3 regions of the Pseudoalteromonas sp. D15MCD-2 genome follow, and region 1 is predicted to be linked to each of the others. Evidence: predicted binding sites of a transcription regulator. Region 1 holds the regulator's gene; each other region holds the start of a gene.
The links. The regulator LexA, encoded in region 1, represses DNA repair genes until DNA is damaged. The targets are predictions, from matches to a motif close to TACTGTATNNNNATACAGTA.
Positions count from the first base shown of each region.

Region 2: uvrD (DNA helicase II) is a predicted target of LexA. The motif match lies at 2,217-2,236, and genes of this name have one in related genera.
Region 3: ruvC (crossover junction endodeoxyribonuclease RuvC) is a predicted target of LexA. The motif match lies at 1,669-1,688, and genes of this name have one in related genera.

Region 1 is NZ_JBCFQE010000001.1:230,744-234,994, forward strand. Features, by position in the region: gene AADY36_RS00960 (hypothetical protein) at 1-163, opposite strand, end outside; gene AADY36_RS00965 (hypothetical protein) at 322-702, shown strand; gene AADY36_RS00970 (PaaI family thioesterase) at 710-1,147, opposite strand; gene lexA (transcriptional repressor LexA) at 1,309-1,926, shown strand; gene coxB (cytochrome c oxidase subunit II) at 2,364-3,506, shown strand; gene ctaD (cytochrome c oxidase subunit I) at 3,506-4,251, shown strand, end outside.
Region 2 is NZ_JBCFQE010000001.1:3,480,376-3,484,626, reverse strand. Features, by position in the region: gene AADY36_RS16030 (GNAT family N-acetyltransferase) at 1-9, opposite strand, end outside; gene uvrD (DNA helicase II) at 1-2,152, opposite strand, end outside; gene AADY36_RS16020 (hypothetical protein) at 2,412-2,636, shown strand; gene AADY36_RS16015 (YacL family protein) at 2,757-3,125, shown strand; gene AADY36_RS16010 (peroxiredoxin-like family protein) at 3,158-3,787, opposite strand; gene AADY36_RS16005 (dUTP diphosphatase) at 3,921-4,251, shown strand, end outside.
Region 3 is NZ_JBCFQE010000001.1:2,115,837-2,120,087, reverse strand. Features, by position in the region: gene AADY36_RS09660 (ABC transporter permease) at 1-1,602, shown strand, start outside; gene ruvC (crossover junction endodeoxyribonuclease RuvC) at 1,739-2,263, shown strand; gene ruvA (Holliday junction branch migration protein RuvA) at 2,265-2,885, shown strand; gene ruvB (Holliday junction branch migration DNA helicase RuvB) at 2,893-3,897, shown strand; gene AADY36_RS09640 (hypothetical protein) at 3,980-4,141, shown strand.

The DNA.
Region 1 (4,251 bases):
GACTACTTAAACTGCGATTAGCCAGATGCTTACCATGCACTTTTTCAAGTGGTAATGAGCTCATCACAAGCCCACCTAAAATCCAAAAAAAGATCTGCAAAGCAAGTAAGTAGCCAAGCCATTTATGCCCTTTACGAGCATACTTAAACAGGCGTTTATTCATTATTACCCCGTTATTATTGTTATGTGGGCGCTATTTTAGGTTGTTTAGCTAGATTGCCAATGCGGCATAATGTCGCATTAACTGTATTCTAGATTTGGTATATATACAAAACTGAGTTAAAGTTTCAGTCGATATAAATAGAGGGTAAAAACGAGAGTATGTCGGAAATTCAATTTTTAAATGTAGATCTGGAGCTTGAATCAAAGCACGATATTAGTGCGCTTGTTGCTGATTTGAAGAAAAACGCCATGGTTTTACATTATGACCAAGATGAATACCGCCAACTAGCACGTATTGAAGCAACCGCAGATATCAGCTCTCCTGATAAAGCAATTAACCAGCTTTGCGAGCTTATTGAGTCTTGCTCGCGCAATGCATTAAAACAGTGGTTATCGTGCTCAAAGCGTACATTTGATATAGGCTTTGAATCAGGTAATTCGCCTAAATGCTTTAACCAACCCCTGCATGCCGATACCTTGTTACGTATCTCTGCAATTGGCGCAGGGATTGAAATTACTATTTATCCTGTCGAAAAATAGCCTGAATTTATCGCTCTACAACAGCTGCGGTCATTCTTGATACGCAGCAAAGCTCTCCTGCGGCATTGGTAATTTTAATATCCCAAACAGAAGTTCGCTTACCTAAATGCAGCGGTCTAGCAGTTGCTGTTAACGTTCCTTTGCGTGACGCTTTCATGTGGTTGGCATTAATTTCTTGGCCAACAGCATAAAACTTATTGAAATCAACCACGAAATTGGCTGCATAGCTTGCCACTGTCTCTGCTAATACAACGTTTGCTCCGCCATGGACCATGCCCATAGGGTTATGATGCTCAGGAATAGCAGGCATGGTTGCCATTAAATAATCATCGCCAATTTCAGTTACCTCAATGCCCATAGTTTTCATTAAAGTGCCTTGACCGGTAATCCCTTGTTCAAGCTCTTTGCAAAGCTCTAACGTGATTGGTTGGTGCCAAATACTCATTGTGTTTCCTTAGCCTGCTAATTAAAGCTAATACCTTATGGCATCTTTCGGTGTGGTTCAATGTTAGTTTTGTAGCAATATGATGGGGTTAATTTAAATTTGCGATTTTCAAATAACTGTATATACTCACAGTTAAATGTACTGTATGGAAAACCAGTTGTATGCGCCCATTAACTAAACGCCAATCGCAAATTTTAGAACTAATTAAAGTCTTTATTAAAGATACAGGCATGCCACCTACGCGTGCTGAAATAGCTCAAACATTGGGTTTTAAAAGTGCCAACGCTGCTGAAGAACACCTAAAAGCACTGGCAAAAAAAGGCATGATCAAAATGAAGCCTGGGGCGAGTCGCGGTATTCAGTTAATTGAAGAAGATGAGCCAGAGCAGTTAGGCTTACCTTTAATTGGCCGTGTTGCAGCTGGTGAACCTATTTTGGCTCAAGAGCATGTTGAAAGTCACTGCCAAGTTGATCCTTCATTATTTAAACCTGCTGCCGATTTCTTACTGCGTGTAAATGGTATGAGTATGAAAGACATTGGTATTATGGATGGCGATTTGCTTGCAGTACACAGAACACAAGTTGCTGAAAACGGGCAAGTAGTTGTAGCTCGAGTCGATGAAGATGTAACAGTTAAGCGTCTAGAAAAAGCGGGTCGCAAAGTACTTTTACACGCTGAGAACGAAGAGTTTTCGCCTATTGAGGTTGATCTTGAGCATGAGTCGTTCAACATCGAGGGGTTAGCGGTAGGTGTTATTCGTAACGCTGACTGGATGTAAGCGTTCCCAATTTGGTGCATCAAATTGACTCAATTTGGTGCGCCGCTGAAATTTTACTACTTAATTAGGATTTGTGAATCCTTACTCTTCATTTAAAGCCTTATATGGCGCAGTTTTCCTCTCTTTTTATATTTCGTTCTTACTCCTAAACATTAAATAACGCGCTGATTATAGTTGTTATTTCTGCACCAAAATAAACATTTATTATCATTAAAACTTGCTTATTGGTCATTTTTTAACTAATTGGTTAATACACTGTATTAACACCTAATTAATAAAAAGACACAAAAATGTGCGAGGTGTTAGTCAAGGGGTCGGTATCATAAGTGGGTCAAAATGATACGTAGTCGCTCTGAACAATAAGAAAAACGAATGGGCACCTTGTTGTATCGCCTTTTCGCTTTGCGTCTTGCAATAGCATCTAAAGGAGCCGTCACATGGGTAAACTGCGTTACGCCTTGTGGCTTATATTGTTTGCACTTCCTGAGCTTGCATTGGCAAATAGCCAATACAATATGCGTAAAGGGGTGACCGATATAAGTAATAATGTTTATGAGTTACACATGACGATATTTATTATCTGCTGTGTAATCGGCATCATCGTATTTGCGGTGATGTTTTGGGCTTTAATACACCACCGTAAATCCAAAGGGGCCAAGCCTGCCCAATTTCATGAAAGTACAAAAGTTGAAATACTTTGGACTGCCATTCCATTTGTCATCTTAATCGCCATGGCTGTGCCTGCCACAAAAACCTTAATTGCCATGGAAGATGCTTCTAAAGCCGATATCACCATTAAAGTGACTGGCTCACAATGGAAGTGGCATTACGAGTACATGGGTGAAGACATTGCTTATTACTCGATTCTATCTACTCCTAAAGATCAAATAGACAACCAAGCAGAGAAAACTGAGCATTATTTGCTTGAAGTAGATAAACCGCTAGTACTTCCTATCAATAAAAAAGTTCGCTTTTTAATGACCTCAGACGATGTAATTCATTCATGGTGGGTGCCTGATTTTGCGGTTAAAAAAGATGCAAATCCTGGGTTTATCAATGAAGCGTGGACACGTATTAACGAGCCAGGAGTATACCGTGGTCAATGTGCTGAGTTATGCGGTAAAGATCATGGCTTTATGCCTGTTGTGGTGAAAGCCTTACCTGAAGATGAATTTGCTAATTGGCTTGCAGATGCCAAGCAAGAAAAAGCCAATGCGGCCGCAGCGGATGCTGCTTTGCTTGATCAAACATTACCGAAAGAAGAGCTTATGACCTTGGGTGAGCAAGTCTACATGGCTAGTTGTGCTGCATGCCACCAACCTACCGGTATGGGCCTACCTGGCGTATTTCCAGCACTTAAAGGCAGCCCGATTGTATTAGGTGATGTAAAAGATCACATAGATATCGTGTTACACGGTAAGCCTGGCACAGCAATGCAAGCGTTTGATAAACAGCTTTCAATTAAGCAACTTGCTGCGGTTATTACTTATAAGCGAAACGCGTGGGGTAATGATACCGGCGATGTTATCCAACCGAGTCAAATTCAAGCCGCGATTGATGCAGCAGCGGAGGCGAACTAATGAGTAATGTTATTAACGAGCAAGCAACTGGGCATGCGCATCACGACCATCATCATCCAGCTAAAGGTTTTAAGCGCTGGCTATACACTACCAACCATAAAGACATTGGTAGTTTATACCTGATTTTTTCTCTAACTATGTTTTTAATAGGTGGAGCCATGGCAATGGTGATCCGCGCTGAACTCTTTCAGCCTGGATTACAGCTAGTTGACCCGCACTTTTTTAACCAAATGACTACCGTACATGGTTTGATCATGGTGTTTGGTGCCGTTATGCCCGCATTTACTGGGCTTGCAAACTGGATGGTACCTATGATGATAGGCGCGCCTGATATGGCCTTACCACGTATGAATAACTGGAGCTTTTGGATATTGCCGTTTGCATTTTTAATCCTATTGGCTTCGTTACTTATGCCTGGTGGTGGTCCTGCGTTTGGTTGGACTTTTTACGCACCACTATCAACAACTTACAGTAACGATAACACTGCACTTTTTGTGTTTGCCGTACATATCATGGGTATCAGCTCAATTATGGGGGCGATTAACGTTATCGTGACTATCGTCAACTTAAGAGCGCCAGGTATGACGTGGATGAAGCTGCCGCTATTTGTTTGGACATGGTTAATCACTGCATTTTTGTTAATTGCTGTTATGCCTGTCCTAGCAGGGGCAGTCACTATGGTGTTGACCGATAAATACTTCGCAACCAGCTTTTTTGATGCAGCCGGTGGGGGCGACCCTGTGAT
Region 2 (4,251 bases), 3.2 Mb from region 1:
GTCTTGCATACTGTGTTACAAGCCATTTGCTGCCTAGGTCATCAAAGTTCACTTGAATACGTGACTGTGCGCCGCTACCTTCGTAATTGAGTACGGTTCCTGCGCCGAATTTGGCGTGTAATACGCGTTGCCCTAAGTTAAAGCCGCTATCTTCAAATGCGGCATGTGTTACTGATGGACTAAAACGACCTGCCGCAGGCGGTCTTGAAACCTGTGTTTTAATTCGGATTTCTTCGATACAGTCTTCAGGCATTTCACGTAAAAAGCGTGATGGGCTATGGTATTTTTCTTGTCCGTATAAACGGCGACTTTCTGCATGGCTAATATATAGTTTTTCCATCGCGCGAGTCATACCAACATAGCAGAGGCGGCGTTCTTCTTCTAAACGACCAGACTCTTCATTACTTTGTTGTGATGGGAACATGCCCTCTTCAACACCAACCATAAATACCAATGGGAATTCTAGGCCTTTTGCTGAGTGTAGTGTCATCATTTGCACCGCGTCTTCGTGCTCATCAGCTTGACCTTCGCCAGACTCTAGTGAGGTATAAGCCAAAAATCCCTGTAGTGGTGAGCTGAACTCTTCATCTTCAGGAAGTTCGTATTGACCACAAGCACTAATAAGCTCTTCTAAGTTTTCTACGCGGGCACGGCCTTTTTCACCTTTTTCAGCTTGATACATTGCCATTAACCCTGAGGTTTGAATGGCATATTTCGCTTGCTCTTCTAAGGTGAGATCGCTGATTTTATCTTCGATATGCTCAACAAGTTCTAAGAATTTAGTGACGGCACTTGCTGCACGGCCAGATAGGTGTTGTTGCTCTACAATTGCTTTTGCGGCATACCAAAGTGGCAATGACTCATTGCGCGCGCAGTCACGGATATGACTTAGCGTTTTATCACCAATGCCGCGGGCTGGGGTGTTAATAACGCGCTCGAAAGCAGCATCATCTTGACGGTTACCCACTAAACGTAAATATGAAAGCGCATCTTTGATCTCTTGACGTTCGAAGAAGCGCATACCGCCGTAAATGCGGTATTTTAAACCTTCTTGTAGCATTGCTTCTTCGAGTACACGAGATTGCGCGTTGTTACGGTATAAAATCGCGGCGTCTTGTAATGCATTACCTGCATTTAGCCAGCTACGTAGTTTGCTGCTGACAAAGCGTGCTTCGTCTAATTCATTAAACGCAGCGTAAACAGAAATAGGCTCACCATCATTGCCGTCTGTCCAAAGGCTTTTACCCATGCGTTCAGCATTGTTTTTGATCAGCGCATTTGATGCTTTTAAGATTGTTGCCGTTGAACGGTAATTTTGTTCAAGGCGAATGGTTTCGGCTTCGAAGTCAGTTAAGAAGCGTTTGATATTCTCAATTTTTGCGCCACGCCAGCCATAGATACTTTGGTCATCATCACCTACGATCATAATACTGTTGGTGTTACCTGCGAGTAATTTTAACCAAGCATATTGAATAGTGTTGGTATCCTGGAACTCGTCTACCAGCATGTGGGCAAAACGCTGTTGATAGTGACGTAAAAGTGTTGGGTGATTCTTAAGTACTTCGTAGCAGCGCAGCAGTATTTCTGCAAAGTCGACTAAACCTGCACGGTCACAAGCCTCTTGATATGCAGCATAGACTTTCAGCATCATTTGCTCATTAATATCGTAGGCTTGAATGTCTTTAGGACGTAGACCTTCATCTTTTTTCGCGCTGATATACCAACCAAATTGTTTTGCTGGCCACTTTTTATCATCGATGTTCATCGCTTTAAGTAAGCGTTTTATCATGCGTTGTTGATCGTCAGAATCTAAGATTTGAAAGCTTTCAGGCAAGTTCGCTTCACGGTGATGGGCGCGTAAAATACGATGAGATAAGCCATGGAAAGTACCAATCCACATACCACCAACCGGTGCTTTTAACGTTTCTTCTACACGGGTACGCATTTCTTTCGCGGCTTTGTTAGTGAAGGTTACCGCAAAGATGCTGTATGCAGAAGCTTGCTCAACTTGCATGAGCCATGCGATGCGATGAACAAGTACTCGAGTTTTACCAGAACCTGCACCTGCAAGTACCAGCATATTTTGCAATGGGGCTGCGACAGCATCCCGTTGTTTGTCATTTAAGCCATCGAGTAATTCAGAAACGTCCATCGTTACGCCTTTTCAATCTATAATGGGTGGAGTATAACAGGTGTTTATGCAAGGCTAAATAAAATACTGTTTTTATAAACAGCTATTTTGGCAAGTTATTAAAATTGCAGTATAAAAATTGTGAATTTGACCGATTTTTAGCAAAAAGAACTAAAATTAAAATAACGCTACTTTTTAACACTTTGATTTGTAAGTCATAATAAGTTGGCATAAAGTGTGATTATAAAAAGTATAATCATTAAAAACTACAGAGGTTAGTATGGCAGAGCAAGGTTCTGGCGGTAATGTAATCGCAGCAATATGTAATATCTTTTTTCCTGGTTTAGGACAATTGGTACAAGGTCGTTTAATGGCGGCTATTGCATTCTTTTTAGCATGGGTTATTAGTGGTGCACTAATTTATGTGGCAGTTGGCTTTATTCTACTGCCAATCGTATACCTATGGGCGATTATTGATGCTGCACGATTCAAATCGCGACTCTAGCTATTTAATTAGCACAAACACGAGCGCCACTTAGGCGCTCGAGTTGTTTTAGGCGACTAAACTCGCCACGTTTAGCTGCAAACGGTATAATTAGCAGATAACGTATTAAGAGTACCCTCCATGGAATATCAATTTATCCGCGACCCTATTAGCGGTTTACGCATTAAAATTTCCTCTGAACACGCCATCATAGGCCGTTGGCTAAACGAAGAAGTCGGAAAAGAAAAAATTGCGATGGTGCAAGCGTTGATCTCTGCTGTTAAGAACAGTCATGAGCCTTTAACCTTACAAGGTCAAGAAATTGATTTGATCTTAAGTAAAGATGAAGCGCTGTTCGAAGCACATGCATTACATCAAGATAACGAAGACTTAGTTGCCTACCAAGATGATGATTTAATGCTTGAAGAAGAAGGCCTGTGCAGTGGCTGTGGCTTTGAAGATTTTGTTGATTTAATTGAATCTTGGCAAGAATTTACACAAGGCCGGTAAGCAGACACATGTTCTGCTTATCGGTAGCTAATTTATTGCTCACTCACTGATTTAACAGCAGCTAGTAATAAATCTTCTGTTAAGCGTACTTTGTAATTTGGGTTGGCGTATTGAAAATGAACTAACCCATTTGTATCTAACACGAATACTGCGGGTACAGGCAGTGCTACTTTCGGCTCACCTTCTAACGAGACAAAGTTAACCCCAAGCTTATTGCGGTAAATCTTTGCTGTTTTGTCATCTAAATAAAATGCTAAACCTAACGTTTGCGCCAAAGTAAGGCTGTCGTCAGAAAGCAATTGATAGCTAGGAGCTGTAATTTTTGTTTCAGCGAGTTTTTCAGGGCTATCTGGTGAAACGGCAATTAGTTGCGCGTCTAAGCTTGCTAATTCTTTCTCAATTTTTTGCACGCTGGCCAACTGTTTTGAACAATATGGGCACCAGCCACCACGATAAACAATCAGCACGGTAGTTTTTTCTTTAAAGCGCTCAGCTAGCGAGACGGTTTTACCGTATTGGTCTTTCAATTCAACATTTGGCACCGTTAAGCCAGGTAATAACGGACTAACTTGCTCTGCTGACTCGGCAATATTAGTCGCAGTTGCAGCGATAACGTGGCTTGATAGTACAAACAGTGCACTAATGAATAGAGATTTAAACATGGGCTTCCTCGGTTATTTTTATCAACTGCAAAGATGACCTGATTGTTGCGGGATTTATTTCATCTTTACCTACATCAAACTCAAATTTAACTGTAGTATATAGGCAAATAAAAAATGCAAGTTGGGATAAAGAATGTCTGCTAATTTACAAAAACTCGTTGTTATGCTCGAGATGCAAAATGCGATGAATACCAAAGTTCATGAGCAATGGTTTAGCCAAGGTTTTGAATGGTATCGTGCAATTTGGGTTGAGTGTGCTGAAATGCTTGACCACTACGGTTGGAAGTGGTGGAAGAAACAAACCCCAGATACAGAACAAGTTATTTTAGAGTTAGTTGATATTTTCCATTTTGGTTTATCTTTACGCATTGATGGTGAAACCAGCTATGAGCATTTAGCTGCGCAACTTGAAGCTGAGTTAAGTGCACCAGTTAAAGCCGATGACTTTAAACAAACACTCGAAT
Region 3 (4,251 bases), 1.9 Mb from region 1:
AAGATCTATTTATTACATTTGAGCCTTGTATGTTCAATGTCGGTGATTGTTGGTTTACTGATCGGTTATGGTTTACAAGCGGTTGCAACGGATTATTTGGCACAAACCATGGGCACAGCACTGCCAAGCGCATCGGCAAAACCTTGGGTCATTGCGATTAGCACGGGTGTGATTTGTGCGGTTATGTTTTCAATTAAACCGCTACTCGATTTATTTGATATTCCGCCGCTGCGTGTACTTCGCCGTAACTTAGGCGACCGTTTATTGGTAAGTAAAGTGCACCTTACTATGTCGGCGCTTACTGTGTTTTTACTGATGTGGTTATTTAGTAACAACATCAAAATTAGTGCAATTTTGTTCCTTTCGACGGCATTTTTAATTGCGGTGATATTTGGCTTATCAAAGGTTATTTTTGGTGGTGGCCGCAAACTTGGCTTGAGTCCGGGCAATAGTTGGTCATTGGCGATTGCGTCAATTCAAAAGCGTGCCAATGTGAATGCGGTACAATTAATTAGCTTTGCTTTGGCTATCAAGTTATTACTGTTTTTAATTGTACTTAAGAACGACATGATTTCGGATTGGCAGTCTCAGCTTCCTGAAAATGCCCCTAATTCATTTTTAGTGAACATTACTGAGCAAGAGTTAGAGCCTATAACTAGCTTCTTAGCGCAAAACGATATGCCAACGTCTGATTTCTATCCGGTTGTTCGTGGCCGTGTAAACGCCGTAAATGGTGAGTTGGTTGCCCGCGAAGTATCGCAAGAAGACAACGAAAAGAAAGACGAAGAAGCCCGCTCTGGTATTGGTCGTGAGTTAAATCTAACTTGGCGTAAAGACTTACCTAATCAAAACGAGCTTATCGACGGTACATGGTTTAGTGAAGACTCAGTAGCCGAGGCATCGGTAGAAGAGTCGATGCTTGAACGCCTTGATGTAAAAATAGGCGATACGCTTACTTTCTTAATTGGTGCGCAGTCGTTTGATGCAAAAATTACCAGTGTACGTAAGGTTAATTGGACCACGCTTAAACCTAACTTCTTTATTATTTTGAGCCCTGATGTGCTAGCGAGTTTCCCGGCTACTTATATTTCATCAGTAAATGTTAAAGCAGAGAAAAAACGTGAGTTTAATGAGCTAATGCGTCAATACCCAACGGTTAACGTGATAGATGTTGAGAGCTTTATTAAACAAATTCGCTCAACCATAGAGCAAGTATCGTTAGCGATTGGCTTTGTACTAGCGATTGTGGTTGCCTGTGGCGCTTTAGTGCTTATTTCACAAGTGCAAGCAAGTTTGGGTGAGCGTATGCAAGAGATTGTTATTTTGCGAACCTTAGGTGCGAAAGGGCGCTTAATTAAAAATGCCACCTTATATGAGTTTTTACTATTAGGCGTTACCGCAGGCTTAGTCGCAGCGATTGTCAGTGACATCGCTCTGTTAATAGTGCAAAAACAGATGTTCGATTTAGCAGGTAAGTTCCACCCTCATATTTGGGTGATTGGCCCTGCAGTCGGTGGCTTATTTGTGGCATGTTTAGGTTATTTGATGATAGCCCGCACAATGCGAAAAAATACCCAAGGCTTATTACGTTCACTCGCGTAAAAGTCTCTTGAAAGTTGACTATAAAATGCTCGCAATTGCGGGCATTTTTTATGAATTGCAATTGGTTACTGGTAATTTATACAGTGCTCTGGCATTATTAACCGCAGATAATAATGATAATAGACGGTTCAGTTAGTTGGCGATTATTTTAGGGATTGATCCTGGTTCACGATTAACAGGGTACGGCGTGATAGCTCACCAAGGTGCTAAATTCACTTATTTAGGTAGTGGCTGCATTAAATTGGCCGATCACGATTTTCCGGTACGCTTAAAAATGATTTACCAAGGGATCAGTCAATTAGTAGAGCAATTCTCACCAGACAGTTTTGCTATCGAAAAAGTGTTTATGGCACACAACCCAGACTCAGCGCTTAAACTCGGTCAAGCACGTGGTGCTGCTATCGTTGGTGCTTCAATGGCAGAGCTGCCAGTTTATGAATATTCTGCTCGGCAAATTAAGCAGGCTGTTGTAGGTAATGGCGGAGCCGATAAGTCTCAAGTACAGCATATGGTTAAAAACATTTTAAAGCTGCCAGGTACCCCTCAAGCCGATGCCGCAGATGCCTTAGCAATCGCTATTTGCCATGCACATTCCGAACAAAATTTAATAAAACTTGCGGGCAGTGCGAGCAAAACCGTAAGAGGACGATTAAGGAAGTAATATGATTGGTCGATTAAATGGCTTACTTGTTGAAAAGCAGCCACCAGAAATTCTTATTGAAGTAAGTGGTGTAGGCTACGAAGTACAAATGCCCATGACTTGCTTTTATGATTTACCGGCAGTGGGTGAGCAAGCGATTATTTATACCCATTTTGTGGTACGTGAAGATGCCCAGCTATTATTTGGCTTTAACAACAAAACCGAACGCGCTTTATTTAGAGAGCTTTTAAAAGCCAATGGTGTAGGGCCAAAACTTGGTCTTGCTATTTTATCGGGTATGTCAGCGCAGCAATTCGTAAGTTGTGTTAACAATGAAGATGCAACAACACTGGTTAAACTGCCAGGTGTTGGTAAAAAAACGGCTGAGCGTTTAGTGCTCGAAATGAAAGATAGACTCAAAGATTGGGGTAATGACTTATTTACGCCATTTAGCGATAATGCCGTCATTGAGCCATCAAGTGATGATACCCTAGTGGCAAATAATGCTGCCGATGACGCTGTATCAGCACTAGTGGCATTAGGCTATAAGCTACCGCAAGCACAAAAGGCGGTTAAAACAGTGAACAAACCAGATATGACGACCGAGGTTCTAATTAAAGAAGCTCTAAAATCAATGTTGTGAGTAAACCATGATTGAAGCAGATCGCTTAATAGATGCGAGTGAACAAAGTAACGAAGACAGTGTTGATCGTGCCATACGACCAAAGCTGTTAACCGATTACACAGGCCAGCCGCATGTTAAGCAACAAATGGAAATTTTTATCGAGGCAGCTCGCCACCGTGGCGAAGCGCTGGATCATTTATTAATATTTGGTCCACCGGGTCTTGGTAAAACCACACTTGCAAATATTGTTGCCAACGAGCTTAACGTTAATATTAAAACAACGTCGGGGCCAGTACTCGAAAAAGCAGGCGATTTAGCTGCGCTTTTAACGAACCTCGAAGAAGGTGACGTACTGTTTATTGACGAAATACACCGTTTGAGCCCGCAAGTCGAAGAGATTTTGTATCCCGCAATGGAAGATTATCAGCTGGATATAATGATAGGTGAGGGCCCCGCTGCACGCTCAATCAAGCTTGATTTGCCGCCATTTACTTTAATTGGTGCAACAACTCGTGCTGGCTCACTCACCTCACCACTTAGAGACCGTTTTGGTATTGTTCAGCGATTAGAGTTTTATTCTGTTGAAGACTTATCAAAAATTGTTGCCCGCTCAGCAAGCTTTTTAGACTTAACCATGTGTGATGAAGGTGCAACCGAAATCGCCAAGCGTTCACGCGGTACACCGCGCATAGCAAACCGTCTATTACGCCGCGTTCGTGATTACACCCAAGTGAAATCAGACGGTAAAGTGAATGCCACAGTTGCAGAGCAAGCCCTCGATATGATTGATGTCGATAAAAGCGGTTTTGACTACATGGATAGAAAATACTTGCTAGCTATTATCGAAAAATTTATGGGCGGCCCCGTTGGCCTTGATAACCTAGCGGCTGCAATTGGCGAAGAAAAAGAAACCATTGAAGATGTGATAGAGCCGTTTTTAATTCAACAAGGCTTTATTCAGCGTACCCCACGCGGACGACTCGTTTCAGACATTGCTTATTTACACTTTGGGCTAACGCCTGAGAAATAACTAAAACCCCGCGGTTAGTTACAAGCTTTAAGCTATAAGTATCAAGCAGCTCGAGAGAGCTGCTTTTTTTTATCGAGATAACTTGCTTATATTAAGTAGGTGTATAGGTTTTTACCGCTTACCGCTTACCGCTTACCGCTTACCGCTTACCGCTTACCGCTTACCGCTTACCGCTTACCGCTTACCGCTTACCGCTTACCGCTTACCGCTTACCGCTTATCACTGGGTTGTTGTCTCATTTTAACATCTGTAATTCACATGCTGTTAAGTTATCGGTAGGTATTCTCATTGGCGTTTGTGTAGGCAAAAAAAAAGCCCGCATAAGGATGCGGGCAAACAACAAGTTGAAGGAAG